DNA from 4 places in the Paenibacillus sp. ACRSA genome. Region 3 is predicted to be linked to each of the others. Evidence: predicted binding sites of a transcription regulator. Region 3 holds the regulator's gene; each other region holds the start of a gene.
What was found. The regulator Rex, encoded in region 3, represses fermentation and respiration genes when NADH is low (regulators of the CRP and FNR family bind a similar motif). The targets are predictions, from matches to a motif close to TTGTGAAATATTTCACAA.

Region 1 (7,606 bases), on a different contig from region 3:
GTATTTGGTGATCTTAAACCCCAGAATGTACTCGTATCCGATTATGGTCATGTAGAACTTATTGATTATGGTGGAGTTACATCGATTGGTCGAAGTGTCAAACAGTTTACAGAGTGGTACGACCGTGGATTCTGGAATGCTGGAAGTCGGACTGCTGACAGCAGCTATGATGTATTTGCTTTTGCCATGCTGATGATTCATGTATTGGAGGCTGATGCGCTCAAGGCACTTGCTGCTGAAGGGTTACCACAATTGCGGAGTGTGAACCAACTGGTGAGCTTGGTGGAGCGGAGTGAACGACTCAGACCGTTTCGTCATTGGATGATCCAGGCGCTGCGAGGTCAATTCCGGGATGCCGAACATGCGACCAAAGGTTGGAAGGAGCTCATGGCTCGGCCGATTCCTTCGAGACGTCGTTCTCAGCACTCAACACCAAGATGGCTCAAAAATTCATTTGCTGTATCCGTTATACTACTTATTGGGGTACTGATCTATGCGCTTCGGTTCTAATGTTCAGGGTGCATATACATAACGTAAGGAATGAGGAAAAGGTATGGAAGCTTTACGCTGGGACAAGCTGGTGAAACATGTTCTGGATGCAGCGGAAGAGCATCAATTATGGGTTCCTGGGGATCGGATTGTCGTCGCTGTGTCGGGCGGGCCGGACTCGGTGGCTTTTTTGCATATCATGCACGAGATAAGCTCAAGCCATATGCCGTTAGAATTGATCTGTGCTCATGTACATCATGGATTTCGAAGTGAATCTGATCAAGAAGCGGAAATGGTGGAGGCACTGGCAGCCCGTTTGGGATTGCCATTTGAGTGGATACGAGCAGATATTCCTTCTTATATGAAGATTACAGGTCAAGGATCTCAAGAGGCTGCACGAGATAGACGTTATGCATTTTTACATGAGGTGGCAAGCAAATACGATGCAGCAAGCATTGCACTTGCTCATCATGCCGACGATCAGGCGGAGACGGTCATGCTTCATTTGCTGCGTGGCAGCGGCCTATCTGGACTGAGTGGAATGAAGTTTAAACGGCGTGAAAAAAATGTGGAACTTATTCGTCCATGTCTTCGTATAAACAAGACAGACCTTGTAGAAGCTTGTAATACCAGGGGATTTCCGTACTTTACGGATGAGAGTAACTCCCTGCGTAAATATCGGCGTAATGCCATTCGCTTGGATGTCCTTCCTTTTTTGGGGCAGTATAATGGACAGTTAACGCCGTCATTGAATCGACTCGCTGAAATTGTAGGCGATGAAGACGATTTCATGGAACAAGGTGCATATGACGCATACAGGTGTCTAGTGCAGGAGAACGGCGGGAGGCTAACCTTTGAGGTGCCTTCCTTTTTGAAGTTACATGTCGCTTTACAACGAAGGTTGATTAAACTAATATTGAATTATCTGCCTTTGGACAGTGATTTTGTCGACTTTACCCGTATCGAAACCATTCGCCGGAAGGTGATGGAGCCCTCTGTGACGACCTGGAGCCTGGATATAGGACAGACACTTGTCTGTACCCGGGAGTATGATTTGATCTCCTTTGGCATACGGAATGACGTACAGGATCAAACCTACGAGTATCGTCTAACGAATTGGAGAGAAACGTATGAGTTTTCCCTCTCCGAAATCAATCGATTTCTTCGCTTGACGACCGTAATCCCCGAGGACTATCTTGTACCGGAATCAGCGAACCAAGCCGCATTCGATGCGGATAAACTGGTTATGCCGCTGATTGTGCGTTCACGGTTACCTGGAGATACCATGAAAGTCATGGGATTAAACGGAAGCAAAAAGGTGAAAAATATTTTCATCGATGAGAAAATCCCACCCTCTGTCCGTCCACGAATTCCAGTAGTGTGTGATGGAGCGGGCAACATTATTTGGTTGCCTGGTGTTCGTCGCTCGAACGTAGCACCGGTTCAAGAGGATACTTCCGCAATTTTATACATGACTGTAGGCGATTCAGCGATTCAGGGGTAGTGGTTATGGTTCAGGTAAGGCTTTCATAGTATAACTTTAGGAGGTTCGCACAGTTGCAGAATGATATTCAAGAAGTATTGATTAGCGAAGAAGAGATTCAGAGTAAGGTTAAAGAATTAGGCGCAACATTAAGTGCCGAGTATGAAGGTCGCAACCCTTTGGTCATTTGCGTGCTCAAAGGTGCGTTTATATTTATGGCTGATTTGGTTAAGAACATAACGGTACCTGTTGAAATGGATTTTATGGCAGTATCCAGTTATGGCGCTTCCACCAAATCGTCAGGTGTTGTCAAAATCATTAAGGATCTGGATGTTTCGGTTGAAGGTCGCGAGGTCCTGATTGTCGAAGACATTATTGATAGTGGACTCACACTCAGTTATTTGATTGATCTTCTTGAAAACCGTGGCTCCAAGTCTGTGCGTGTAGTCACGCTGTTTGATAAGCCATCAGGCCGTAAGGTCGAGCTAGAAGCTCATTACACAGGCTTTGACATTCCTGACGCATTCATCGTTGGATACGGTTTGGATTACGCTGAGCAGTACCGGAATCTTCCTTATATCGGGATTTTGAAGCCGGAAGTCTACACCAGCTAATATCATCCTGGACCCAAGCCTTGAGAGTTTTTTGGCTTCTGTTGAGAAGCCGTGTCGGGCTATGTTAAAATAATTAAAGTGTCTCGAGAGGAGGTAGGGGATGAATCGGTTCATCCGGAATTCTGCTTTTTATTTAATTCTTTTTTTAGTCGTGGTGGGCATAGTCCAATTCGTCAGCAATGGCGGCGAAGCCACCGATAATCCTAGATATGATCAGTTGCGTGCAGCAGTTAAGGCAAACAATGTTGCTGAATTGACGGTTCAATTCGACGGTCAGTCGTTTCTGGTAACCGGTCAATACAAAGAGAAGCCTGCAGAAGCCAAATCAGAAAACTTCTCAACGTATATTCCTCCTACGGATGAAGCGATTAGTGAGCTTGTAGCGGCAAGTGAAACTAATAATTTTCAGTTTAATCAGGAGCCAATGAGACGTGACAGTATCTGGCTGACACTGTTGACCTCTTTTATTCCTTTGATCATTATGTTCCTGTTGTTCTTCTTCCTGTTTAATCAGGCGCAAGGCGGCGGCGGTAAAGTAATGAACTTTGGTAAAAGTCGTGCTCGTCTCTATAACGAAGAGAAAAAACGGGTTACGTTTGAAGACGTTGCTGGTGCTGATGAAGAGAAGCAGGAACTTGTTGAAGTCGTTGACTTCCTCAAAGATCCTCGTAAATTTGCAGCAGTAGGTGCACGTATTCCTAAGGGCGTATTGCTCGTAGGTCCTCCGGGTACTGGTAAAACATTGCTCGCACGTGCCGTAGCCGGTGAAGCGGGTGTACCGTTCTTCAGTATTTCCGGTTCTGACTTCGTAGAAATGTTCGTCGGTGTCGGTGCATCACGTGTACGTGATTTGTTTGAAAATGCGAAGAAAAATGCCCCATGTATCATCTTTATTGATGAGATTGATGCTGTGGGACGTCAGCGTGGAGCTGGCCTTGGCGGTGGACACGATGAACGTGAACAGACGCTCAACCAGTTGCTCGTTGAAATGGACGGATTCGGCGCTAACGAAGGTATCATCATCGTAGCTGCAACGAACCGTGCAGATATTCTTGACCCTGCCTTGCTGCGTCCAGGACGTTTTGACCGTCAAATTACGGTTGACCGCCCAGATGTTAAAGGCCGTGAAGCTGTCTTGAAAGTACACTCTCGTAACAAACCTCTGACCAAAGATGTGAAGATGGATGTTATCGCGAAACGTACAACGGGCTTCTCTGGTGCTGATCTAGAGAATCTCTTGAACGAAGCGGCATTGCTTGCAGCACGTCGTAATCGTAGAGATATCTCCATGAAAGAAGTTGACGAGGCGATTGACCGTGTCATTGTTGGTACGGAGAAGAAGAGCCGTGTTATCAGTGACCGTGAGAAACGAATTGTTGCTTATCACGAAGCAGGTCACACCATCGTTGGTTATTTCTTGGAACATGCCGATATGGTACATAAAGTTACTATCATTCCGCGCGGACGTGCGGGTGGATATGTAATCATGTTGCCAAAAGAAGATCGTATGCTTGTCACCAAGCAAGAGCTGCTCGACAAAGTAACAGGACTCCTTGGAGGCCGTGTTGCAGAAGAATTGTTCATCGGCGAAATTGGTACGGGTGCGTACAGCGACTTCCAACAAGCGACAGGTATTGTTCGTAGCATGGTTATGGAATATGGTATGAGTGAAAAATTGGGTCCAATGCAATTCGGAAGTTCACAAGGACAAGTGTTCCTTGGTCGTGATATTGGACATGAACAGAATTACTCTGATTCCATTGCATATGAGATTGATCAGGAAATGCAGCGCTTTATTAACGATTGTTACGAGAAATGTAAGGACTTGCTCGTAAAACATACGAGAGAGATGCATCTGATCGCAGAAACGTTGCTTGAAGTGGAGACTTTGGAAATGGATCAGATCAAGCAATTGATCGAGACAGGTTCTCTGACTCCGGTAGCTGAGAGCAACAATGATGATGAAGGTACGCCGAGCGAAAGCGGAGAGCCAATCGTTGATAACATCGGCGATGTGCGTGTCCGTATTCAAGGCAAGGATGAAACACCTGGAACACCATCGGGTGATATTCCTAACGAAACTCCGAATCTGGATAAACCTAACGGTAATGATCCAGATGATGGTGGAACGAAACCAACATCATAATCTAAATTAATGATCTGTCTAATGACAGATACAAAGAGGAGAGCCCAAGGGCTCTCCTTTTTTATGTCTTAGAATCAATTCAAGTGGAATGATGATATACATACCGATTATTTTAAATTATATATAACGATAATGACGAGATTGAGGAAGAACCATGCAGAAAATGGGTAGTTATCGGGGAGTTCTGCAGCCTTTTCATTTATTGACAGAGTCGTGAACGTTGTGTACATTAGGTGTTAAACCGCTTGTGATTCGTTTCTCAAGCGAAAAATGGTGACGTAGACAGTCATACGAAACAGTGAACAACACTGTCCCGATAAAGGAGAGGATCACAGGTGGAAGCTCTGGCTTTAGAGCGCAAGGCTGAGATGAACCGTGAGTTGCGTGAGCGGCTGATGGAGTTGAAAAAGGAACGTAATGCTATTATTCTTGCTCATTATTACCAACGTGATGAAGTACAGGAAGTTGCCGATTTTCGCGGAGATTCATTTCTGTTAGCTCAAAAAGCTGCAGAGACCGATGCAGATGTAATCGTATTCTGCGGGGTTCATTTTATGGGTGAAAGCGCTAAAATTCTGGCACCAAACAAAACGGTTATTATTCCGGATGAACGTGCAGGTTGCCCGATGGCCGATATGGTCAACGTTGAAGGGCTCCGTAAGTTAAAAGCACAACATCCAAATGCCAAAGTGGTTACGTATATCAATTCCTCGGCGGAGATCAAAGCAGAAACGGATATCTGTTGTACCTCAGCAAATGCTGTTAAAGTGATCCAATCTGTTGATTCCGATGAAATTATCTGGGTACCTGATAAAAATCTAGGTCATTATGTGCAGCAACATACGGACAAAAAGATGATTATCTGGGAGGGCTACTGCAATACCCACGATATGCTTACAGTTAAAGATGTTGTAGAGATGAGAGCTAAATATCCGAATGCTGAATTTGTTGTCCATCCTGAATGTCGCCCAGAAGTAGTGGAGATGGGTGATTTTGTAGGCAGCACTACGGCTATTCTTGAATACTGCAAGAAGTCCACAACGAAAGAGTTCATCGTAGGTACAGAAGATGGAACAGGGTATCAGCTCCGTCTGGATAGCCCAGATAAACAGTTCCATTTTGCCACCAAGTTTCTCGTTTGCCCTAACATGAAGGTGAATAACCTGAAGAAGCTGGTGAAGTGTCTGGAAACGATGAAGCCGCAAATTTACGTACCACCAGCTGTTGCTGACAAAGCTAGAGAATCACTAGAGCGTATGTTACTGGTGAAGTAACGTGCGTTACTCTTGCTCCAAGACGGGTGAATAATATGATACCTTCATACTTAGTCGATTTTGATCTCTCCTCGCTGCCTGTAGTCGAGACGGATGTGCTAGTGATTGGTTCAGGCATTGCGGGATTGTTCACTGCCATCAAAGCCGGTGAAGAGCGCCGCGTGTTGATGATTACGAAGAAATCGTTATTGGAAAGCAACACACGGTATGCCCAAGGAGGAATTGCCGCTGTCATTGCAGAGGATGATTCCCCCGCATACCATTTACAGGATACGTTAATCGCTGGAGCAGGCTTATGCCGCTCCGCAGCGGTTGAGGCGTTGGTAAATGAAGGCCCAGATGGTGTTAAGGAATTAATCAGACTGGGAACAGCATTCGATGAGGAGAACGGCGTGCTGGCATTGACGCAGGAAGGAGCGCATAGCCACCGCCGTATTTTGCATGCAAATGGAGATGCAACAGGGTATGAAATTGTGCGAGCGCTGGCTGTAGTGGCGAATGAACACCCTGGCATTGAAGTATGGGATGAACATTTTGTTATTGATTTGATCACTGATCATGGTGAATGTATAGGAGCCCTTGTCCAAAAAGCAGATGGCTCACAGGTGTTTGTAAAAGCTCAGGCAACAGTTCTATGCTCTGGCGGTGCTGGACAGTTGTATCGATACACTACGAATCCAGAGGTCGCAACGGCTGATGGGGTAGCTGTGGCTTATCGTGCCGGGGCTGTCATTCGGGACATGGAGTTCATTCAATTTCATCCGACCTCCTTATGTTACCCGGGAGCCCCACGTTTCCTCATATCGGAGGCGGTACGGGGTGAAGGTGCTGTTTTGCGCAATGTGAAGGGCGAACGTTTCATGGAACGCTATCATGAACAGCTTGAGCTGGCTCCTCGTGATATTGTAGCTAGAGCGATTGTCAGTGAAATGGAAGCCACCAACAGCACCTTCGTCTACTTAGACATTACGCATGAATCAACCGAACTGATCAAGCATCGCTTTCCCACTATTCATGAAACCTGCATGAGGTACGGGCTTGATATGACCACAGACTGGATTCCAGTTGCACCTGCAGCCCATTACATGATGGGTGGTGTGAAGACAGACCTTAGCGGCGAGAGCAGTATTGGCAGGTTGTTCGCATGTGGGGAGGTTTCATCTACAGGAGTACACGGAGCGAATCGTCTGGCGAGCAATTCCTTGTCAGAAGCCATCGTGTTTGGGCGAAGAATAGTGGAGCGAGTTCTTACCCTTCCGCCGCTGGCTCCAATACGTTATGAGCACTTTGCTGGAGGTATCGGAAGAAAAGTCGTGGCAGAGCAAAGACCTGTATCTGAACGACGTCTACGACTACAAAAAATGATGGTTCGTTATGTTGGTCTGCGCCGCAACGGGGTTAATCTGCAAGGAGCTATGGAACAGCTTCAGCATGAATTACACTATTTTGACCAGATGCTTACACAAAGGGAAGAGATGGAGTATGCCAACCTTTTGACATGTGCATGGCTAGTGACTACAGGTGCGTTACATCGGCAGGAAAGCCGAGGGGCACACTATCGGGAAGATTTCCCGCAGCGTGATGATGTAGTCTGGCAGAA
Region 2 (7,606 bases), on a different contig from region 3:
CCGGCCAGAATGGCTGTTGCGCCATGCGGGCTCGCTCGCCGGTGTGATGCAGGCACAGCCGCTGGCATCGGGGCTTGCACTGGCTCAGCTCGGCGAAGATGCTGCCGCCGAGGTGGCGCTGCGCCCTTGGGCGTCGCATGCGCAGCACGGGCCGGCAGCAACGCTGGCGCTGTGGGCGCTCGCCTGCAAGCGGCGTGGTTTGCCTGCCGCAGCGCCAAACGAGGCAGCAGGCAAAGTAGGCGAGTCAGCAGGCGAGGCAACAGGTGGTGCGCGTGCTGTTGGCCTCGCGCACTGCCATGCGGCTATGCCGCCGTGGCCTGCGGCAGCCTGCGCAGCGGAGGCGTTGCTACGCGAGCCTGCGCCCGCCGCCGCAAGCCCAGCGCAAGCGCCGCAGGCCGCCGTGCACGCCGCCGCCGATGCGCTTGCGCGCGTGGGCGCCTGGCCAGCGTGGCTGCGCCTGCTGACGGCATTGCCGCCGGGCGCCGCACCGGCGCTGCTCGCGGCGCTTGCGCCTGCGGCACGCTGCGGGGTGCTGCGCGCACCCGCGAGCGTCCGCGAAGGGCTGCTTCAGCTCTGCGGCGGCGAGCCTCCAGCCGCAGGGCAGCCCTTCGCGGACGAAGTGCCCGCCGCCATCCGCACAGCGGAGGCACTTGTGGCGGGCACGCTCGCGTTGCTCGCAGGGCGGCGGCATGCCGCGCGTGCATGGGCCGAACTGGCCCAGTGCAGCTCGCTGCAAGCCACCGCCGCAGGCCGCCCGGCGACGACCGTTACGCCGGGCGTACGTGCATTGTTGCGCCTGACAGCTCCTGGCGCAACCACTGCTGACAGCTATGCAGCGCAATGCCAGCTGCTATGGGTACACTTATAGAGGGTGTTCCCAAAGTCCGTTACTCCATTTCTATCTTCATCCCATCTTCTCGGTAAACCGATCTGTTTGAACACGCACTTATAAATCCCGGCGTTTAATCGGTTAACTTTTACGAATGACTGCCCGAAAACAACGAATGGGGGTGCCATACATGTCAGACCAGATGGCATCCTCAGGCTCTTCCACGCTCAGCTTCCCATCAATCGTTAATCCGGTAACAGCCATGATGGTCTCCAGCAGGTCAGGGCGCATCTCGGGCACGTCAAACGTTGCGATTAACCTTCCATCTGGCTTCATGACTCGGGCGAATTCTCGAAACGCACGTAACATCGTGCCTGTATCTAGATGCTCCAATACAGAGATGCAGAAGACGCGGTCGAATGTGCTTGCTTGATAGGGTAACTGAGCAAGATTAGCCTGTGCACGGTGCAGTTTGGTTAGATAGAACTCAGGAAAATCACGTGCGGCTTCTTCGCCAAAGTCTGAGATGATATCCAGCAGGATGGCTTCCTCCGATAATATGCGATCATCCCAATCGCAGGCATGAACCTCCTGACATTGCTCTGCGAGCCAGAATTTGAAGGGGTGTGAGATGCCACAGGCAGCGTCTAGAACAACGTCACTCGGACGAGCGAATTGACGAGCCCATTCGTATTCATAAGGTCTGCTCCACCATGCCGGATGTAAGGGGAATATCAGTGTATCGGTCTTAGGATCATTACGTCGAACATATCTAGATTCCATTAATTCTGTCTGATCCGCTGCATCCATCATCATCGAACCCCTTCCTTCATATCTGCGTCAGCAAGAAATGTACGGAGTACCTCACTCCATTTGCGTTTCCATCGGGATAGATCATAGGCGAGTGCTGTTTCGCGTGCATAGATGCCAAGACGTTCCCGCTCGGCTCTGTCTTGGACAAGTCGGACGAGAGCAGCAGTCAACGCTTCTTGGTTTGGCGGAACGAGCAATCCGTTGAATCCGTCCTGAATTAGATCGTTTAGACCACCCACATTAGAGGCGACCACAGGTAACCCGCAGCTCATTGCTTCCAGGCAGGCATACGAGGTGCCCTCCGAGAAAATCGTAGGAATGACCGCAATATCGACATGATGGTATGCCTCACGAATATCCCTGAAATCATACGTACGGTGAAATATCCGCTCGGCATGCGGGTGTGTGCGGTGCCAGTAACGGAAGGAACGGCCTACGGTACTGCCTTCAACCAGTTCTCCGGCGAACTCGATCTCCAGATCAGGAAAGGCTCCAAGCAACTGATCTGCCGCCAGCATCATCGGAATGATGCCACGTTCCAGGCTGACACGACGAGGATAGAGGATACGTACAGGGCGGGAGCTGGCATCTGGTTCGTTCAACTTATTCGCTACAGCCAACCCTGCAGGCTGTTCTTCACTTTCTTCACTTTCTTCATCCTCTTCGTTCTGCACCTCCGGCTTCTGTGTAAACATGTTCTTAGGTACATCCCCATCTATATGCTGATCTCGCTCTAGCTCAGGAGATGGGGAATCAGACGTGCTGGAGATGACGATACGATCTAAACTATCTTCATGCTGCTCTAGGTCTTCCTTCCACTGGGATAGCCACTGTGCCTCCTGTTCTTGCTGCATCTGACGCCGAGGAGGAGCAGGGGTGAAGTATGAGGTATCGACTGCATTCGGAATTAAAATGAGCTGTGCAGGGTCACTGAACGTGCATGAAGCACGACAATAAGTCTGAAAATGAGAATCCACAGATACGATATTCAGCAGTCCATCGACAGCCTGCTGAATATGCTCGGCAACCTGTTGCTTTGTTTCAAGCGGTAGGCCAGGACGATCCCAATTAATACCGTGGCAGATACCGAGACTGCCTGGTTTATAAGCAATCGGTTGCCAGATGCAGCTAGCATAAATGATAGGGCCGCGTGCAGCATCGGCCATTCGGGCGAAGGCTTCAGGCACATCGTTCATATCGTATGGGTAACCGAAAACGTCAATCTGTTCTGTACGTGTCTGAAAAGCTTCGAAATAGGATAGTTGATGCACTTCAGGGATATGTCCCATCTCATGTATGACACTGCATAGATCCAAAATATATCGTTCCAGTCCACCCCCAAACACCCGTGCAAACTCCCGGTTGTACCCGTCTGTGAAGCTGTGCGTTAGAATGCTGACTACCCCCATGTCACTGCTCCTCCTTCCAAGGAACCAGCCGGGGTTCCGGATCAAGAATAGACTCATAGTGTTCGAGACTGCCCCATTGTCCATCAGGATCAATGCGCTTGTAACGCAGATATTTACGCACCCGATCTTCCAGACTACCTGCCCAGCCGAGGTGTTGTACTTTTAATTCGGTATGGATGCCAGGCAAGACCATGCAGGATAGGGGGAGACGGGGAACGTGATGATTTTGCTGTGGGTAGAAGTAGGGATATTCAGGTATATATCGCACAAGTGAGGCTGTGTGCCTCTGGTGTAGGTTCCATAGTTCATCCTCTCGATAGTGAGTACGTCCACCCCACATATCGTAGAACCGAAATGCAACCCAGTCCGCATGCTCCTGGTTAATGAGCTCCCGCACGGCTTGTTTGGCTTTTGTCCCGTACAACTCATCAGCATCAACAGATAGGAGCCAGTCTGGTGAGGTACTCACAGCCGCTTGCCATAAGACGTTACGTAGACGCCATTCCTGAGCAAATAACGGTTGTTCAAGCACCTCTAAGCGGACAACCTTGGGATAAGACCGGCAGATATCTGGCGTTCCATCTGTACTAGCATCATCCACGATCACGATCTCATCTACAAAATCACTCAGATTGTGCAGCACTTCCTCCAGATATCGCCCACGTTCGTTTCGAACCTGAAGCATTGCAGTCAGTTTGTTGTTTTGGCTTTTGCGGATTCGCCGGATGGAGGCTGGCTCTGTCTCGAGGATTGGCTCCCGCATATGCTGTCTGCGTTTCTTTGGATCAAACATTAGGGCACCTCCCCAAGTAGCTGTTGTATCGCTTGATCCAGCAGTTCCATTTCGACAATTCGGGCAAGAGCATGCTCATCATCTAGAGCTGATTCTAGAAATAATGTAACTGCTCCATGGCGTTCTCCCCGCAGGGCTAGAGCGGTAGCGGACAATTGGCGGTAATCTTGCTGGCTGGCTTGATCCACAATATCTGCGGCATGAACCAGTTTAAGTGCTTCCTCTACACGTCCGGTTTCTTGGAAAATGCGAAACTTCCAGTGCCGGGCCGTTTCTCCGCCGAGCTCATCGAGTACTTTTAGAGCCGTTCCATAATCATCATTCAGACGTAGTAATTCTGCCTGCACGAGCTGATGCTCTCCAGCCTCCAGCCAGCGACATAACTGCTCATAATGATGCCGTTCCTGATCCGTGGCGGCAGTCGTTCCATACACTTGCAGAGCGTTCTCCACTTCCCCGGCTCTTGCTTGAATGGCGGAGAGGAAGCGGTAGTGTGATTGAACACAGTCAGAGCGTCCACTTGAGATCGCATGGGCAAACGCTTCTTGAACGGTTGCAGCCGCCCGCGAGTCTTCCAATATATATTCATAAGCAGCGAGCAAAAAGGAGATCGTCTCATGTGCGCCTGTTTTGGAACGGAGCTTCCGATAATAATCCGCTCTTAGCTTACATTGAAGCTGGGTAACGGTATCTGTGGCACTGCTATGGATCTGTTGGAGTGCATGCAGGAACAGCATTTCGTAATCCAGCAGTGGAATTTCAAGCTCATCTTTTTGCATCATGCCAGTAGGTGTAGGGTCTTCCCCGCCTAGCCAGACAGTGCGGACACCTTGAAATACCAGTTTCATATAACGTGTCTCTGAGGACGTACATACCAGATTAGAAATGCCAACCAGCTTGCTAATACAGCTCTCCCAGAGCGGCGAGTCGGCTTCCTCTTGGACAGGTTCTGGCAGGAGCGTTATCAACAGATCAGGCTGAATGGAGGCTACTGCGGTAAGCCAGTACGGATGCGCAACGACTGCAACAGTACGAGGCTGTTGTAGCAGTTCTTCCGCCTCCAGTAAGGATATTAGCGTAATTGCTGCAGGTAGATCGTCTGACCGTTCCAGATGGCTAACGTAGTAGACTGCTCCTTCAGCAGCCAGTAGTGCAGCAATGTCTGGATAAGGAAATGACGACCATCCCCCTTTACGGGGAAATAGAACGTATTGAATTGGAGAGAGGGACGTCTCCTTATATTTTTGAGCTGTCTCGTTCGGATGAATCTGACTCTCGCTGGATTGTACAGGTTCTTCCACGGGCTGGATCACCTCACTTTGTTTGCATTTAGACTCGGATAACACGGATATAATTCGTTGGACTCACTCCATATGTAAAGCCTTTGTCGCACAAGGAATAGGTTGCCTGACATTAACATATGGGCATTCCGTCTCAAACATGAGCAACTTCCGTGAATAGACGAAGTTGACAAGCGTTCAAAATAACAGAGAATCATACTTTAAATTGGCACTAATGTGTGACCGTCGTCACATTTTTGTGGATTTTTCGATTAAGTTTGTGATTATTATCACATGTATAAAATAGGTAATCTGGCACAATACGTTCATCAATGTATTTGGTGGACAGACAGCGAAGGTGCAGCTTCAATCCCAAGTACATACATAATCATGCGAATAGAAGAGAAAGAAGGGGTAACGGTATGGATCCGATCATGCTATCGCGAATCCAATATGCGCTCACAACGATTTTCCATTTCTTTTTTGTGCCGCTGTCCATCGGTCTAGTGCTGCTGGTAGCGATCATGGAGACGTTGTACGTCATGAAGGGAAAAGAAATTTACAAAACGATGGCCAAGTTCTGGGGCAAATTGTTCCTGATTAACTTTGCAGTTGGCGTCGTTACAGGTATCCTGCAAGAGTTCCAGTTCGGTATGAATTGGTCGGAGTACTCCCGCTTTGTTGGGGATGTATTCGGTGCGCCCCTGGCTATTGAAGCCTTGCTGGCGTTTTTTATGGAGTCTACCTTTATTGGGCTATGGATATTTGGCTGGGATCGTTTGTCCAAAAAAGTCCATCTGGCCTGCATCTGGCTGGTGTTTGTCGGCACCTTCTTATCGGCACTGTGGATATTAGCAGCGAATTCATTCATGCAGCATCCAGTGGGCTTCGAGATTAACAACGGCCGAGCCGAGATGAATGATTTCTTCGCACTGATTACCAATGGTCAGCTGCTCGTTGAGTTCCCGCATACGATCTTTGGAGCATTAATGACAGGAGCGTTTGTTGTAACAGGAATCAGTGCCTATAAATTAATGAAAAAACAGGACGTTGAGATTTTCCGCAAATCATTCAATATTGCGATCATCATCGGTCTTGTATCCTCCTTCGGTGTAGCCTTCTCTGGGCACTTCCAGGCACAATACCTGGTTGAGACCCAACCGATGAAAATGGCAGCCAGTGAAGGAACGTGGACAACAACAGAAGACCCTGCACCATGGACGGTGGTTGCTTTCATCGATCCGGAGAAGCAGGAGAATTCAGGGGAGATCAAAATCCCAGGATTGCTGAGTTACCTTTCCTACAGTACATTTTCGGGCAGCGTCAAGGGTATGAAAGAATTGAATGCAGAATACCAGCAGACTTACGGCCCTGGAGATTACATCCCACCGGTACGTACGACCTTCTGGAGCTTCCGCATTATGATTGCGGCAGGTGGTTTGATGATTGCACTGGCTCTATATGGTACGTACCTAGCTATGCGCAAGAAGCTGGAAGTGGCGAAGCCATGGTTTATGCGTCTCATGGTATTTGCCATTTCTCTGCCGTTTATCGCGAACACCTCCGGATGGATCATGACCGAGGTTGGACGGCAGCCTTGGACGGTATTTGGCTATATGACGACGGAGGCTGGTATTTCACCGAATGTATCGGCAGGTATGATCTTGTTCTCTACCATTGCATTCACGGCTGCCTACACCGTGCTAGGTATCGTGATGGTTTATCTGTTTGTGCGTGAGATCAAAGCAGGGCCATATGCTGTAGATAAGCCAGAAGATCAGGACGAATCGGCCGATCCGTTCGGCGTGGATGGGGGGTATTCCGTTGTCACTAAGTGAGCTTTGGTTTTTGCTGATCGCCGTGTTATTTGTCGGTTTCTTTTTCCTTGAAGGCTTCGATTTTGGTGTAGGGATGTCATCAGGTATCATCGCCAAGACAGACCGGGAGCGTCGTACACTCATTAATTCGATTGGCCCGTTCTGGGATGGAAACGAGGTGTGGCTGATTACGGCAGGGGGCGCCATGTTTGCGGCCTTCCCGCACTGGTACGCCACGTTGTTCAGTGGTTTTTACCTGCCGCTAGTTGTGGTGCTGTTAGCTCTGATCGGACGCGGGGTAGCATTTGAATTCCGCAGTAAAGTAAAGCAGCAACAGTGGCGCAAAACGTGGGATATCATCATCGTTGTATCCAGTGCTTTGCTGCCCTTCTTGTTCGGCGTTGTGTTCGCTACGCTGATGAAGGGTCTGCCGATTGATGGAGAGATGCAGCTTCGTGCAGGTTTTCTAGACATCGTTAATCCATATACGGTCGTAGGTGGTTTAAGTGTGACCTTATTGTGTCTAGTTCATGGACTATTATTTGTCTCACTGCGCACTGTTGGCGACCTAAGAGAGCGTGCTCTCCATACAGCGCGCCAATTGATGCTTCCGCTTGCGGCTATGCTTGCCATTTACGCGGTGATGACCTATCTTATGACCGATA
Region 3 (7,606 bases):
TCTGGATGAAGAGAAGCACCTGCTTATTGAAGCAGGTACGGGGACAGGTAAGTCTCTGGGGTATCTGTTACCAGCCATTTATGAAAGTGTGAAGCAAGAACAGAAAGTGATGGTGAGCACTCACACCATTAATCTGCAGGAGCAGCTTAGAGAACGGGATATACCAATGCTTACTGAAGTTGTACCGTTTCCGTTTAAAGCTGCTGTATTCAAAGGTCGGGGTCATTATTTGTGCCTGCGCAAATTCGAACACAAAATCAACAAACGTGAATTTGCTACACCCAAAGAGGACTATTTCACAGCAGCACAGATGATTGTTTGGCTTGCTCAGACAGAAACAGGGGACGACGAAGAACTGAACCTGAGCGCGCGTGGTGGGGACTTCTGGGAGACGGTTCAGAGCGAGTCCGAATCCTGCCTTGGGCGATCTTGTCCATGGTTCCGCAAATGTTTCTATCACCGGGCGAAGCATGAAGCAGGCTTATCAGATATCGTAATTACGAATCATTCCAAATTATTTACCGATGTGAAGGCAAGTCATCAGCTTCTTCCTGCGTATGAAAGTCTTGTTATAGATGAGGCTCATCACCTAGAGGACGTAGCAGGTAAACATCTAGGCTTGCATATGAAATATTTCACGATGGTTCATACACTCACACGTCTATTTAAAGATAGCCGTAACGGTCAGTTGCCTATGCTTCGCTCCCAGCTATCAAGCCATGAAAAATCAGTACAATGGGGTTCAGCTATTGATCAGATGTTCCCGCTTGCTGTTGAAGTCAAGGACATGTGGGACAGATTGAGCGAATCTTTATTTAATCTTCTTCCTGAGCGTAGCGATGCTTCCCCAGGGGAGACAGGTCAATTCTCTCTTCGATTGAAGCCGTCGCAGAAACCTGATAAGTGGCAGGCGCTTCAAGAGGATGAGAATCAAATTTACGTAACGTTAGGTGACTTGATTCGTAAGGGTGATAAGCTGTTACTTGAGATCAAGGAAGAACAAGATGACTATCAATCCGATAGCTTGATTACGGATATTACAGGCCTTCTGAAGGATCTTGCCCTACTCAAAGAGAATCTACGTTTCTTCATGCGTATGGATGATGTCAATACTGTTTATTGGATGGAAGCAAGTGGACAGTTCCGAAGTAAATCGCTACAGCTCTATGCGGTTCCTGTAGATGTCAGCGCACAACTGAAGGAATTGTTCTTCGACAAAAAGAAAAGCGTTGTTCTGACTTCAGCTACACTTTCTGTAGATAAGTCATTCCAATTTATGATTGAGCAACTAGGATTGCAGGAAGCAGCAGACCATAACCGTCTGCTTACGTCCTTGCTACCGTCTCCGTTCCGTTATAGGGATCAGGCCTTGCTTGTTATTCCACGTGATTTCCCAAGTTTAAAAGGCAGCGTAGGGGATGCACACTTTGTTGATATGTTGGTGCATTCATTAGCCGAAACGGCCATTGCGACACGTGGACGAATGATGGTGCTCTTTACGTCATATCGGATGCTGAGACAAGTGTATGATCCGCTCAAGGAAGCCTTGGCGGGTAACGATATCTCGCTGCTCGGTCAAGGGGTGGATAGTGGTAGCCGTTCGAAGCTCACACGCCGCTTCCAAGACGCCAAGGCAACAGTACTTTTGGGTACCAGCAGCTTTTGGGAAGGTGTAGACATTCCAGGGGAAGCACTCACTTGTCTTGCAATTGTTAGATTGCCATTCCAGCCGCCTAATCATCCATTATTGGAAGCGAAAAGCGAGCTGTTGCAACAACAGAAGAAAAATCCATTTATGAAGCTATCTGTGCCACAAGCTGTTATTCGTTTCAAGCAGGGCTTCGGAAGACTTGTACGGACAGCGAAGGACAGAGGCATCGTCATTGTATACGATACACGGGTCATTGAAGCATATTACGGTAAGTATTTCTTATATTCGTTACCAGGCCCCAAAATGGAGCATATGCTAACCGAACAGATGGTTCCACGAATTCGTGAGTGGTTAGACCAGCCTACTGATGAGGCTTCGGAATAGGGCTATACGCGCAAGCGTTGCACCATGATCACAATTAGTTGTAAAATTTATAAGATTCAATAATTGAGAAATAAAGATTACTGCTATCATAATGTATATCATTGAGGCATCCTGTCCACGTAAACCGTGATTTTGTATGGCATGCAGGGTGCCTCCTATTTAATCTATCTACAGGGTCACATTGGTAAAGGGGAGTAAACGAATGAAATCAGATAAAATATCAGAAGCTGTCGTGCGGCGTTTGCCAGTTTACTTGCGTTATTTGAGTGAATTGAGTCAACGTGAGGTTACTACGGTTTCTTCTCAAGAACTAGGACTACGCTTGGATCTTAATCCAGCTCAGATCCGGAAGGATCTAGCCTATTTTGGTGATTTTGGTCGCAAAGGGATTGGCTATGACGTTTCCTACTTGATCGAAAAGATTCGTCACATCCTGAAGATCGATCAGCAAATCAACGTGGCATTGGTTGGTGCGGGTAATCTTGGACACGCCTTGTCTAATTACAATGCATACTTGAAAGATAACATGAAGATTGTTGCCGTGTTTGATGCCTACGGTCCCAAGATTGGCACTCAGATTAATAGCTTGAAAGTTCAACCGATGAATGAATTATCAGAGTCTGTCCAAAAGGATAATATTCGTATCGGCATAATTACAGTTCCAGATACAGAAGCTCAGAATGTAGCTGATCAACTGGTCGAGTCGGGTATCGAGGCTATACTTAATTTTGCGCCAACGATCTTGAAAACGCCGCCGCATATTCGCATTCACCATGCTGACTTTACGACGGATCTGCTCAGCCTTGCTTATTACCTGGAGAATGGAAAGGACGACGAGGAAGATGACGACAAATAAATGGGTTATTCATAACGGCAAATTTGCAGTAAATAGTGGTTTGGACTGGAAAGTGGTTCAAGGTTATATGGTTGTGGAAGATGATAAGATTGTGCATATTGGTGAGACACTGCCGGAAGGGGACGAGAGCCTGCCCAAAGTGGATGGGAAAGGACTTCTTTTCCTACCGGGTCTGATCAATACGCATGGTCATGCGGCAATGTCACTACTAAGAGGACATGGAGATGATCTAGCGCTGCAGGTATGGTTACAGGAAAAAATGTGGCCAATGGAAGCCAAAATGACAGCTGAAGATGTGTACTGGGGATCATCCCTATCCGTGTTAGAAATGCTAAAAGGCGGAACTACGGCTTTCCTCGATATGTATGATCATATGGATCAAGTGGCTAAAGTGGTAGAACAATCCGGTATTCGCGCTTCTCTGGCTCGTGGAGTTATTGGTCTGTGTTCAGAAGAAGAGCAGATGCGTAAGCTGGAAGAATCGGCTGCATTTGCCCGTGAGTGGCATGGACAAGCGGATGGCCGTATTACAACGGTTATCTCACCGCACGCTCCATACACATGTCCGCCGGATTACATAGAGAAGCTTGTACAAGTTGCGCACGACTTGAATCTGCCTCTGCATACACACATGTCAGAAACGATCCGAGAAGTGGAGCAAAATGTGACTGATTATGGACTTCGTCCTGTTGCTCATCTGGAGAAACTGGGATTCTTCTCCCGTCCCTCCCTTGTTGCTCATGCGGTACACCTGAATGACGAAGAAATTGAAATTTTGGCTCGAAATCATGTTGCAGTTTCCCATAATCCGGGTAGTAACTTGAAGCTTGCTTCAGGTGTCGCTCGTGTACCGGATCTTCTGAAAGCTGGTGTAATGGTATCCTTGGGAACCGATGGCCCTGCAAGCAACAACAACCTGGATATGTTTGAAGAGATGAGACTGGCAGCTCTGATTCATAAAGGCGTATCGGGTGATCCAACAGCTGTACCAGCTGGAGAAGCTCTTCTGTTAGGAACGGCTTATGGCGCCAAATCTATTTTCTTAGATGATACAGGGTTATTAGAAGAGGGGATGAAGGCAGACTTTATCGCCCTTAACATTGAACAAGCTCATTTCTATCCGCATACGGATCTAATCTCACATACCATCTATTCAGCTTCAGCGAAAGACGTGGAGCATGTATGGGTGGATGGTAAACAAGTGATTAAACACGGCGAATGCCTCACGATGGACGAAGAGCGCATCTTGCGTGAGTCTCAATCGGCATTTAATGGTTTGCTTGCCCGTTAATCATGCAGCGTTTTAGAGGAAAGGAAGTTCGGCTTTTGAAGAGAAAAAAGAAGTGGATCTGGATATCGTTGCTGGTTCTAGTTCTGCTCCTGTTTGGACTTCAACGTTATTATGTCTATGTCACTCAGGATCAGCGCAATGAAGAAGCTATGGCTATTGAAGCTGCACAGCAGCAAGACATTACGTTCACTCAAGATATTCGTAAGTATGTCTGGGGAGGTAAAGAGGGCGCAGACAACATTTATTGGACCTTTCTAGGTAAAAATAAGGACAAGCAGGATGTTCTCGTATGGGTGAAGTTCGACAATACAAACAAGCCGGTAACAGGCTCTAATGTAGTGCACAGTGAACTGGTTCAGAATGGCATGTCTGAAACCCAGATTCGCAATCGATTTAGCTCAGAGGTACCGGGTGGAGAAATAAAGCGTATTATGCCTGGTGTTGTGAACGGAATCTATGTATGGCAAGTGTATTATAATGATGATACCCACAATTATTATCGTTTCTATCGATTTAGCAATGGGGAACAGGTAGATTTGGTCTACACTTTACCCAATAGCTAGCCTACGCTACAGTTGGACAACATTACATTTTACTAAAACTATAATGAGGTCTAACTCGTTTAATACCATAAAACACCAAAGTACCGGCAGATAATAGCAGACTGCACGGTTCTTTGGTGTTTTTGTCATTCTATTGGATTTGAATAGTTAAAATTAATAATTTATTCATATTTTAGCCTTCGAAATTGTATATACGATGTGATATACTCAGATATGTATTCAACATTACATGATGAATAAACAAAACAAATAAATCCTGTTAATTACGACACAGGACTTTGGTTGCAAATTTTATTAACGCCTACAGGCTATAGTATAGGCCAAATTTGGGAGGGAAACTCATTTGAAGCTAAAAGTATTACCGATTGCTTTAACTGTCGTCATTTCTGCCGTCCTGTTGTTTGGAGGTTGGTTTGTGTATCGCCAAGTGGCCATGCAGAATCCAATCGAAAAAATGATTACCCAGTATGATGGAGTCAATGATGTTCATTTAACTATTAACCGCAATAGCGTACAAATGAAACTTGATCTTGAGCCAGACGTTGATTTGGGGAGATTAGTTCAATATATTCACAAAGAAGGACAGACCCTTATTGGCAATCGTACTCTTAAACTTGACGTCATTGATCACTCCAACGAGGCATTAGAAAATTGGTGGGGTGATGCGATGTTCACCGTAGCTCAAGCGATGGAAAACAAACAATATACCGAGATCACACCAACGCTGTCTAAGATGGCTACCAATGGAATTAAAGTAAATACCGCTATGGATGATAATAACGTATACGTTAGTCTACGAGATGGAGACGCAAGCAAGTTTATTATTCTACCACGTGTGCCAGGACAGATAGGAGTGTGGCCAAATGCCTAAGTGGACTAAAGAAGTTGTAATTGGATTTGTTCCAGTGCTAATTATCTTTCTTGCTTTTGTGGGTGTAAATATCATCCCAATTTTGTTTGCTGTATTGTTGGTCGGCGGATTGCTGTTCATGATGCAGATGCGTGGTGGCATAACCGTTGGGGCAAGTCAAGAGCGTAAACGGAAGAAAAAAGGGCCATCCAAGCTGACATTTGAAGAAATTGGTGGTCAGGATAGTGCCAAGCAAGAATTACGAGAAGCGCTAGATTTCCTTATTCGGCATGAAGAAATTCAAAAATTCGGGATTCGCCCACTGAAAGGTATTTTGCTCACAGGGCCTCCGGGAACAGGTAAAACCTTAATGGCCAAAGCTGCCGCTCACTACACGGATTCCGTATTTGTCGCTGCATCAGGTAGTGAATTTGTGGAAATGTACGTCGGCGTCGGTGCGGGTAGAATTCGTGATTTATTCCGTGATGCAAGAACGCGTGCAACCAAAGAAAATAAAGAAAATGCTATTATTTTTATCGATGAGATTGATGTCATTGGTGGTAAGCGTGAAGGTGGACAACAACGTGAGTACGACCAAACGTTGAACCAACTTCTGACTGAAATGGATGGAATCTATTCATCGGAAACACCTCGAATCTTAGTGATTGCTGCAACGAACCGCAAAGAAATGTTAGACAGTGCATTGACTCGTCCGGGACGTTTTGACCGTCATATTCAGGTGGATATGCCTGATAAGAAGGGTAGAAAGCATATCTTGGAACTGCATGCGGTTAATAAGCCTATAATGACGGATGTAAGCCTTGAGAAGACGGCTGAAGAGTCTTATGGGTTCTCTGGAGCACAACTTGAAAGTGTGATGAATGAAGCTGCGATTTACGCGATGAGAGATGGATTGTCTAGTATCGAACAGCGTCATCTGTCGATGGCAATTGACAAAGTTATGATGGGTGAGAAGACCGATCGTGAATCCACTGTGGAAGAAAAGAAACGGGTAGCTATCCACGAATTGGGACATGCCATTATGGCGGAGTTAGTTCGTCCGGGTAGTGTTAGTCAGGTAGCGCTCAGTCCCCGTGGACAGGCTCTTGGTTATGTACGTCACACTCCACAACAAGAACAGTATTTATATACTAAACGTTTCTTGGAAGAACAGATTATGATTGCCCTTGGTGGTGCGGCTGCAGAGGAAATGTATTACGGTGGTCGTAGTACGGGGTCGCGCAATGACTTTGAACAAGCGACAAATGTTGTACAGACGATGATGGCTTCTGGTCTGACATCGCTCGGTATTGTGAATATGGATATGGTTACTACCGAAGAGTTGATGCGTGAGAATAAAGTCATTTTGCAGGAGCTTATGAACCAAACGAAACGAATGCTTGAAGAGCAACGGACAATATTCGACAACTCTCTGGATACCTTGATGAGAGAAGAAGTGTTGTCTGGGGAGCAATTTCGTTGTCAATTTCGTGACAGCGCCCTTTTACCGGCATAATTTATTTATGTCGGTTATTTTTTTTTACATTTCAGTCGTGCTAAGATATTATTATATGTTGGGTCGAAATTTGTAATTTTCGGCGAACAGGGTACAATAGAGAAATAGAGAACCGAAAGGATGGAACAGAACCATGTTTTTTAAAAAAATAGGAGTTGTCGGCGGCGGTACGATGGGGCAAGGTATTTCCCAAATGCTCGCAGCCAAAGGACTTGATGTGCTTCTGGTGGAGCATACAACGGAGAAGCTTGATTATGCCTATAATATGATCGAGACCAACTTGGATAAACAACTAGAGAAATGGGCAATTACGAAGGCAGAGAAAAAACTGATCCTTTCCCGTATTAACAAAGTTGCTCATTTGGCGGAACTGGGTTCTTGCGATATGGTCATTGAGACGATTACGGAAGACCTGGAAGCTAAAAAAGCAGTGTTTAGCCAACTGGATCAAGTTTGCCCAAGTAATGTTATTCTTGCAAGTAATACATCCACGCT
Region 4 (7,606 bases), on a different contig from region 3:
AGAATGCCCATATTGCCATAGAAGCTGTATGGCAGAATGCTCTCTGATCCGTACGCCTCCGCAATGGAACTGAATTTGGACGTAATCTCGCCAATCGCTTCGTCCCAGCTGATCTGTTCGAACTTGCCTTCACCCTTGGCGCCAACCCGTCTCATCGGATATTGAAGCCGCTCAGGGTGATATACACGCTCGGTCATATTTCTAACTTTGTTACAAATGGCGCCCTTGGTGATTGGATGATCGGGGTTTCCCACAACCTTTACAATTTTTCCGTTCTCTTTATGTAACAGCAGACCGCATGTATCCGGGCAATCGAGTGGACAAACTGCCGGAAATACACCATTCTCCTGATTAATCATGTTGAAGTTCCTCCCCTGTAAAAGCTATCTCTCTATCATATCTTCTCTGGTGCGTTACCGTAAAGAGAACAGTTCATTTTCACATTTACACAAGACGCCATTTTTTTGCAAAAAAAGTTTTTTGCTTTTGATTCATTCTCCAGATTCAGGGGTAAATAAAAAACAAGGCATTAGGCTAGTGTTTCCCCACTTCCTCCTCATGCCATATCATGGACCACTCCCGAAATTCGCCATGAACAGGTTTCGTTCCCCCGAACCTTGTCATGGCGAATTTATTTTGTCTATTTATATATTATATAGAACTAAACTAATGATTATTTACAACTGTCACTTCGATGACAAAATAATCTTAACTCTGCCCCACTGACAGAAATAAACATGAAAAAACGATCTTGTTTTCGCTCTGCCACGGGGGTGCTCACCGTGATTTAGAACGAGACAAGATCGTCTGCGCTGTCATACTCCCTTGATATAATCGTTACGCCTGCTTGCTCAGCATCGGTCTAGCTTCAGGCTCGGTTGCCATTTTTAACTCCGGCTTCACTTCGGACTCGCTTTGACGAAGGTACACCATATAGTAAGCTGCTGCGACAAACAGAGCACCACCCGTCAGATTACCAAGCCATACCGGTATGAAGTTCATGATGTATTGTGCCCACGAATAATGCCCTTCGAAGATTGCCGCAGGAATTAAGAACATATTCGCTACAACGTGCTGGAAGCCGATCGCAACAAAGGCCATCGTAGGAAACCAAATGCCGAGCACTTTACCACTCATCGTATCTGCTGCGTAGCACAACCACACCGCCAGAGCGACCAACCAGTTGCAACCAATACCGGAGATGAAGGCTTGCAAGAATCCGTCATGCAGCTTATGTCCCGCCATATCCACGACCTTCGCTAGATATACGCCCTCACTCGTTAGCCCTAACACATGACCAAACGCATAAGCCACGAAGATTGCTCCTAGAAAGTTTCCAATCGTCACTAAAGTCAGGTTCTTGAACATGCTTCCCACCGATAATTTACGTGCGATTGTAGCTAGAGGTACCGCCATCATATTGCCAGTTAGTAGCTCTCCGCCACCAATAAGCACAAGAATAAGACCTAATGGGAAGACAGACGCACCAATTAGGTTCACTAGGCTCCCCCACTCTGCCGGAGCAGAGGCAATCACCCGTATATTCAGCAGAAATCCTAGAGATATAAAAGCCCCTGCCATGAAACCAAGGATAAGTACAGATGAAACAGGATTGTGAGCCTTCTTAATCCCGCTCTGCACCGTGTATTGTGCAACCTCAAGAGGTGATTTGACCGCCATCGCCATTCTCTCCTTTGCTTCTCATATTGAATGGATCGTTCTTCAGTTCATGCCTGAGTTTTTATAGCTTCACTGTCTGATCTAATTGTATCTTGGCTGAAGATAAAACTTTGTGCAAATAATCACAAACATTAGATGCATTTTTATTTATTGATCCGTTTTCTAACTGATTATCACTTCAAAAAGAAAAATCAGTTTATTCGTTTTTCCATATCATGTATAATTATAGTTAAATGAAACATTGTTTCACATAATGAAACAAAAGGGTGATCGATATGAAAGCTATCCTTGTAGAAGAGTTTGGTTCAACCGAAAATATGAGATATGTAGATGTTGAAATTCCTTCGATTGGATCAAAGCAAGTCTTAATCCGCGTAATGGCGACCAGTGTTAATTTTGCAGATGTTAAAGCGAGGTACGGCAACAAAGGACAAGGGAAAATTCCGTTCATTCCAGGACTTGAAGCATCAGGTATTATTGAACAAGTTGGCGACGAAGTAGCATCATTAGCCGTAGGTCAACGAGTAATGGCGTTCCCTCACCATGGTTCGTATGCAGAGTATATTGTGGCAGATGAGAATCTAACTTTTGCCATTCCTGACTCTATTCCTTTTGACGTTGCAGGTTCATGTGGTATTGTCTCCTTTTTGTCCTATAAACTGCTTGCTGACGTAGCTAATATACAAGATCAAGATCAGGTTCTTATTCATTCTGCCTCTGGAGGAGTAGGAACAACAGCTATTCAAGTCGCCAGAGCATTAGGTGCCAAAACGATTATTGGTACGGTAGGTAACGAATCCAAGATTCCCGTGGCTTTAGAGGCTGGAGCAGATCATGTCATCTGTTATACTCATGAGAATTTTACACAGAGAGTGAATGACATGACGAATGGGACGGGTGCCAATATTATATTAGATTCCATTGGTGGTGAGATAACGGAGCAGAGCATGAACTGCTTATCTCGATATGGACGCTTAGTTGTATTCGGGAATTCAAGTGGGAAGTATGCACAACTTCAGGCAAGTGAACTTCATTCAAGTTGTCGCTCCGTCCTCGGATTTAGCTTAGGAACAACAAGAAAAGAGCGGCCACAGGTATTAAAGGATACTTCATTACAAGTATTCCGCATGTTAGAGCGTGGGCAGATTAAGTTGAATATAAGTCAAAAGTTACCCTTGAAAGATGCTCCATTAGCCCATCAATTCATTGAAAGCAGGAACAGCACTGGAAAGATTGTGTTATACACTGAACATTCATAAGCAGTACTTGGATCTACGTATAATTCGTTTATTTCCAGCTAATTAGAGAAAATACTCTTCTCTTAGAACAAGCAAAAAGCCAGCGATTACTCGCCAGCCTTTTGGTTTGATTAGTACCTTTGATTAATACCTGATTTACCTTTTATTCACTCACTAATTCGAGCTTACTTACACCAACGCTGGTGCTTTCACTTCAATTGGAGGTAGAGCTTGCAATCCAGCTGTGTTCAAGAAGTTCCACGGTTTATTGTAATGTGGCTGGAAGAAGAAGTCGATGAACGCGAGCTCATCTACCGTCATGTTGTTCTGGATGCAGACCGAGATGGTATTGATCGATTGTGTCAGATCCACTTGGGACATCACTTGTGCACCAACAATGCGGCGAGTTGCTTGTTCATAGACCACTTTGAGCAGCAGCTTCTCAGCTGTTGGCATGAACTCCGGACGGTAGCTATCCTCCAACACGACAGCCTCAACCATCAAGCCTTCATCTGCTGCAGATGTTTCCGTCATACCTGTACCTGCAATGTTTTGATCGTAAATTTTGATACCCGATGTACCTTGTGTACCCATATACGGTGTTGTAGGACGAACCAAGTTACGCGCTACGAGAGTTCCCATCCGTACAGCATTGGTTGCCAGTGGGATGTAAGATGCTTTACCTGTTGGGTTGTAATGAATCGCACAGCTATCGCCTGCGGCGAAGACGTCCTTCTGACTCGTTTGCATATATTTATCTACAATGATAGCGCCGTTCGGCAGCATATCCACTTGACCTTTGAGCAGCTCCGTATTCGGGCGGAAACCGATGCATAGGATAACGAGATCCGTTTCAAATTCACCTTTGGATGTAATAACTTTGCTCACTTTGCCATTCTCACCGGTAAATTTCTGTACCGTCTGACCCAATGCCAGCTTAATACCGCGGCTAGTCAGCGTGTCTTCGATGGCATCTGTAAATTCAGGATCAAGGTATTTGTTCAAAATACGATCCACGCTATCAATCAAGGTAACTTCTTTACCGTTCATTTGGAAAGCTTCGACCAGCTCAACACCAATGTAACCTGCACCTACAACCGTGATGCGTTTGGCATCTTTGGCTTTTTCGATAATGGTATTGGAGTGGTTATAGTTTTTGCAGAGCAGGATGTTATCCATCTCAATACCTTCCAGCTTCGGAATAACCGGCCATGATCCTGTAGTGACAATGAGCTTATCGAAAGTATCTTCGAATTCTTCCCCCGTTTGCAGGTTTTTAGCCTGAAGTTTGTGATTAGCCGTATCAACGGCTGTAACTTCATGCAGCATTTTGGTTACAACGCCCAGATCAGCAAGCTGATTGGGGGACGAGTAGAACAGTCCATCTGGATCTTTCACCACGCCACCAACATATAGCGCAATACCACAAGATAAGAAGGAGATGTTGTCATTGCGCTCGTACACGGTGATCGTTGCGTCTGGATACAATTTGGCGGTGTTAACAATAGCTGCGGTTCCTGCGTGTGTACATCCGATAACTGCGATTTTCATTTAAAATTCCTCCTTGAGTGTATGAAAAATTGTAGGATTTATAACGTTAATTAAGTTGTGAAATATTTCACTACTTTGTCGATACTGTCCATGTGATTTATTTCACTTTATACACTCATTATAATGTGATCTTTTTCACATTGCAATAGGTTTCTGAAAAAAAATTTCTAAATGCAGTTTAACTCGGCTGGCCTGCTATTGATATGATCCCTCGACCTGGGTACTGGCTATGCATGTATTGCATGGCTTCACGACGTTATTTTCCCCTGAAAACAAGCCCTTTATGCTCCGATATGATGATCTGCATTGCTTCAAATGAACACACAAAATGGGTTAGTTCAAACCCTACTTTAACGTAAATCAAGAGAAATAATCCCATTATTTTCAATAATATAAGGTAAATGGGTTGATTTTCATATTGGTAAGCGCTTACAATATAGATTATGATCCTTTATTTGGATTTTATTTAGTACAAATACCAAAATTACAGGAGGCGTTCATTTGAAGAAACATTCAGTGCCTGCCACACTCAAATTGGTTCCCGTCGCACTTGCCGTTGCCATGATGACAGCCGGAGTAGCTGTACCTTACGGTGCTTCTGCTGCTTCCACTGCCCCTGCTGCTGCTGATTCTCCACCCGTAACAATCAAAACCGAAGTTCTGTCCTCCAAAGCTTCAGCAGGTGTAGATGTCTCCTCTCTGCTTCAGAAGTTTAGGGATTTCAGTAATTTTGCCACTGGTGATCTAGCCAAGGACACAGCCTATGCACTCAATATCGTCTCATGGCAGATGCCGCACGGCGGATTCTACAAAGACATGGAAGAGCAATATGCAGCACCTTGGGATGGCGTGACAGCACGCTCTGGCTGGAAGGACCCAAATGGCACTGAACTCGGGACGTTTGACAATGATGCTACAACATCAGAGATCCGTTTCCTGGCTGATATGTATAGCAAAACAGGAAATTCCGTCTTTAAGGACAGCGTCCGTAAAGCCGTCGGCTTTATCCTGACCTCTCAATATCCGTCTGGAGGATGGCCGCAGGTATATCCTAAACGGAGCAACTACTCTGACGCAGTGACTTATAATGACAATGCTATGGTACAGACAATGCTACTAATTGACGATATCGTGGAACGGAGACAGGGGTTCAACAACGATATTCTTAGTAACAGTGACCGCAATAAGCTAAAGACCGCTCTGGACAAGGGTATCGATTATACCCTTAAAGCACAGATTATCAATAACGGTCAGCCTACCGTTTGGGGTGCACAGCATGATCCTGTGACCTATGCTCCTGTAGCAGGTAGAGCGTATGAGTTAGCCTCCAAGTCGGGATCTGAATCAGTAGCCATAACGGCTTTTCTCATGTCCAGACCTCAGACTCCGGAGATCGAGCGAGCAGCCAAGGCAGCGTTGCGCTGGTTTGATACGGTTCGGGAAAACGGAACCAAATATAATCGGCAAGGCCCTGTTTATTTTGAACCGGATGCGGGGAGCGTGATCTGGTACCGCTTCTATAACGTAGATGAAGATGTGCCTTTCTATGCGGATCGGGATGGATTGAAGTATATGAACATTCTGGACATCAGTGAAGAACGGCGACACGGGTATTCCTGGGCAGGAAGCTACGCGCGTAATCTGTTGAAGCTTGCTTCGGATGCCGGGTACTATCCTCTGAGCACACCTTTGCCTGGATCATAAAGCATATGCCGCCAGCCATCTTGCGTAATCGAAAGCGAACTTTTTGAACGACCTCTTACAATCGAAGTTCACAAAGTTCGCTTTTCAGTACCAAGAAGATGGGATAAAGCTAGAAATGGAGTAGCGGAGCGTAGGCAAGACTACGTGAGCAACGGACATTTCGGCTGAATTCCATATTCGCTGCTGATGATGCCACCAGGCATCTTGCGTAATCAAAAGCGGACTTTTTGAACAAACTCTTACAAATGACAAAGGAGCTTGGTCTATTGATAAAGACCAGGCTCCTTGTATCATGTATTAACCGAGCAGCTTCTCGATCTCTGCTGTCATAGCTTCTGGAGATTCTTTAGGTTCATAACGACCTACAACTTCGCCTTCACGATTCACCAAGAACTTCGTGAAGTTCCACTGGATTGTGTTATCCTCACCATCACCTGGTTGCTGTTCACGAAGGTACTGGAACAAAGGATGAGCATCTTCGCCGTTAACATCGACTTTGGCAAACACAGGGAAGTTAACCCCATAGTTTACTTGGCAGAAAGACTCAGCTTCTTCACTCGTGCCTGGCTCTTGTCCACCGAACTGATTACAAGGGAAGCCCAATACAACCAGACCCTGATCGCGATAACGATCATATAACTTCTGCAATTCGCCGTATTGTGGAGTCAGTCCACATTTGCTGGCTGTGTTGGCAATCACCAATACTTTACCTTGATACAGATCCAGAGGTGCTTCCTGATTAGCAGTAGTTAACGCTTTATACGAATATACGGACATGACTGATTCCTCCCATGATTGATGTTGTTTTGGTTCTAGGCTCAAGCTATCTTAACCAGAACGACGGTGCGCTCTTGATTAGCCTGTCTTACTATTATAAGCATGAACCGTGTAATTACCAAATATCCTCAGCACCCTACCTGTCTATAGCTCACTCGCTTTCCATTAGACTCTCCGCGATGTACAGCGTAGTGTATTACATCCTGTGGCGCCACTAGCCAATTCCTATACAAAAAAAAGCCACATGCAATACTGCACATGGCTTCATTCTATAATGTATGACCTTCTATGAACGATCCTCAATAATTGATCTTCGTGATTAACTTCCCGTTGCCTGATGAACACGTTGTTCTGTACGTTCTCCGGCATGAACCATCGCACTGTTGAACACCCGTGGATCTGATGTCGTAGATTGTTGTTGACGCTCCCCTGCAAGAGCATAAGGCAAGCAGAGAGGTACACCAGAACGTGGGTCAATAACGATATCCGCTTCAATGTTGAATACTTCACGGAGTACATCGGAGTTCATAACTTCTACAGGCGAGCCTGTAGCGATTGCTTTACCCTTCTTGATTCCGATCATATGATGCGCATAACGTGAAGCATGGTTCAAGTCATGGACAACCATAACAATGGTGCGGTTAGCTGTCGCATTA

Region 1: a site for Rex is predicted at 4,978-4,995, ahead of nadA (quinolinate synthase NadA). Genes of this name have one in related genera too.
Region 2: a site for Rex is predicted at 5,403-5,420, ahead of MH215_RS15215 (cytochrome ubiquinol oxidase subunit I). Genes of this name have one in related genera too.
Region 4: a site for Rex is predicted at 1,791-1,808, ahead of MH215_RS27450 (formate/nitrite transporter family protein). Genes of this name have one in related genera too.

Annotation. Positions count from the first base shown of each region.
Region 1 is NZ_JAKRNP010000019.1:44,963-52,568, forward strand. Features, by position in the region: gene MH215_RS27175 (serine/threonine protein kinase) at 1-510, shown strand, start outside; gene tilS (tRNA lysidine(34) synthetase TilS) at 554-1,993, shown strand; gene hpt (hypoxanthine phosphoribosyltransferase) at 2,047-2,586, shown strand; gene ftsH (ATP-dependent zinc metalloprotease FtsH) at 2,687-4,732, shown strand; gene nadA (quinolinate synthase NadA) at 5,068-6,006, shown strand; gene nadB (L-aspartate oxidase) at 6,042-7,606, shown strand, end outside.
Region 2 is NZ_JAKRNP010000004.1:390,489-398,094, forward strand. Features, by position in the region: gene MH215_RS15190 (glycosyltransferase) at 1-868, shown strand, start outside; gene MH215_RS15195 (class I SAM-dependent methyltransferase) at 971-1,645, opposite strand; gene MH215_RS15200 (glycosyltransferase family 4 protein) at 1,642-3,051, opposite strand; gene MH215_RS15205 (glycosyltransferase) at 3,053-3,844, opposite strand; gene MH215_RS15210 (hypothetical protein) at 3,844-5,145, opposite strand; gene MH215_RS15215 (cytochrome ubiquinol oxidase subunit I) at 5,547-6,962, shown strand; gene cydB (cytochrome d ubiquinol oxidase subunit II) at 6,934-7,606, shown strand, end outside.
Region 3 is NZ_JAKRNP010000001.1:199,723-207,328, reverse strand. Features, by position in the region: gene dinG (ATP-dependent DNA helicase DinG) at 1-2,035, shown strand, start outside; gene MH215_RS00910 (redox-sensing transcriptional repressor Rex) at 2,238-2,891, shown strand; gene MH215_RS00905 (amidohydrolase) at 2,878-4,182, shown strand; gene MH215_RS00900 (hypothetical protein) at 4,218-4,745, shown strand; gene MH215_RS00895 (hypothetical protein) at 5,089-5,616, shown strand; gene MH215_RS00890 (AAA family ATPase) at 5,609-7,111, shown strand; gene MH215_RS00885 (3-hydroxyacyl-CoA dehydrogenase family protein) at 7,245-7,606, shown strand, end outside.
Region 4 is NZ_JAKRNP010000020.1:38,996-46,601, reverse strand. Features, by position in the region: gene MH215_RS27455 (molybdopterin-containing oxidoreductase family protein) at 1-359, opposite strand, end outside; gene MH215_RS27450 (formate/nitrite transporter family protein) at 838-1,680, opposite strand; gene MH215_RS27445 (quinone oxidoreductase family protein) at 1,956-2,939, shown strand; gene MH215_RS27440 (FAD-dependent oxidoreductase) at 3,108-4,469, opposite strand; gene pelA (pectate lyase) at 4,971-6,173, shown strand; gene MH215_RS27430 (glutathione peroxidase) at 6,471-6,950, opposite strand; gene MH215_RS27425 (ABC transporter ATP-binding protein) at 7,270-7,606, opposite strand, start outside.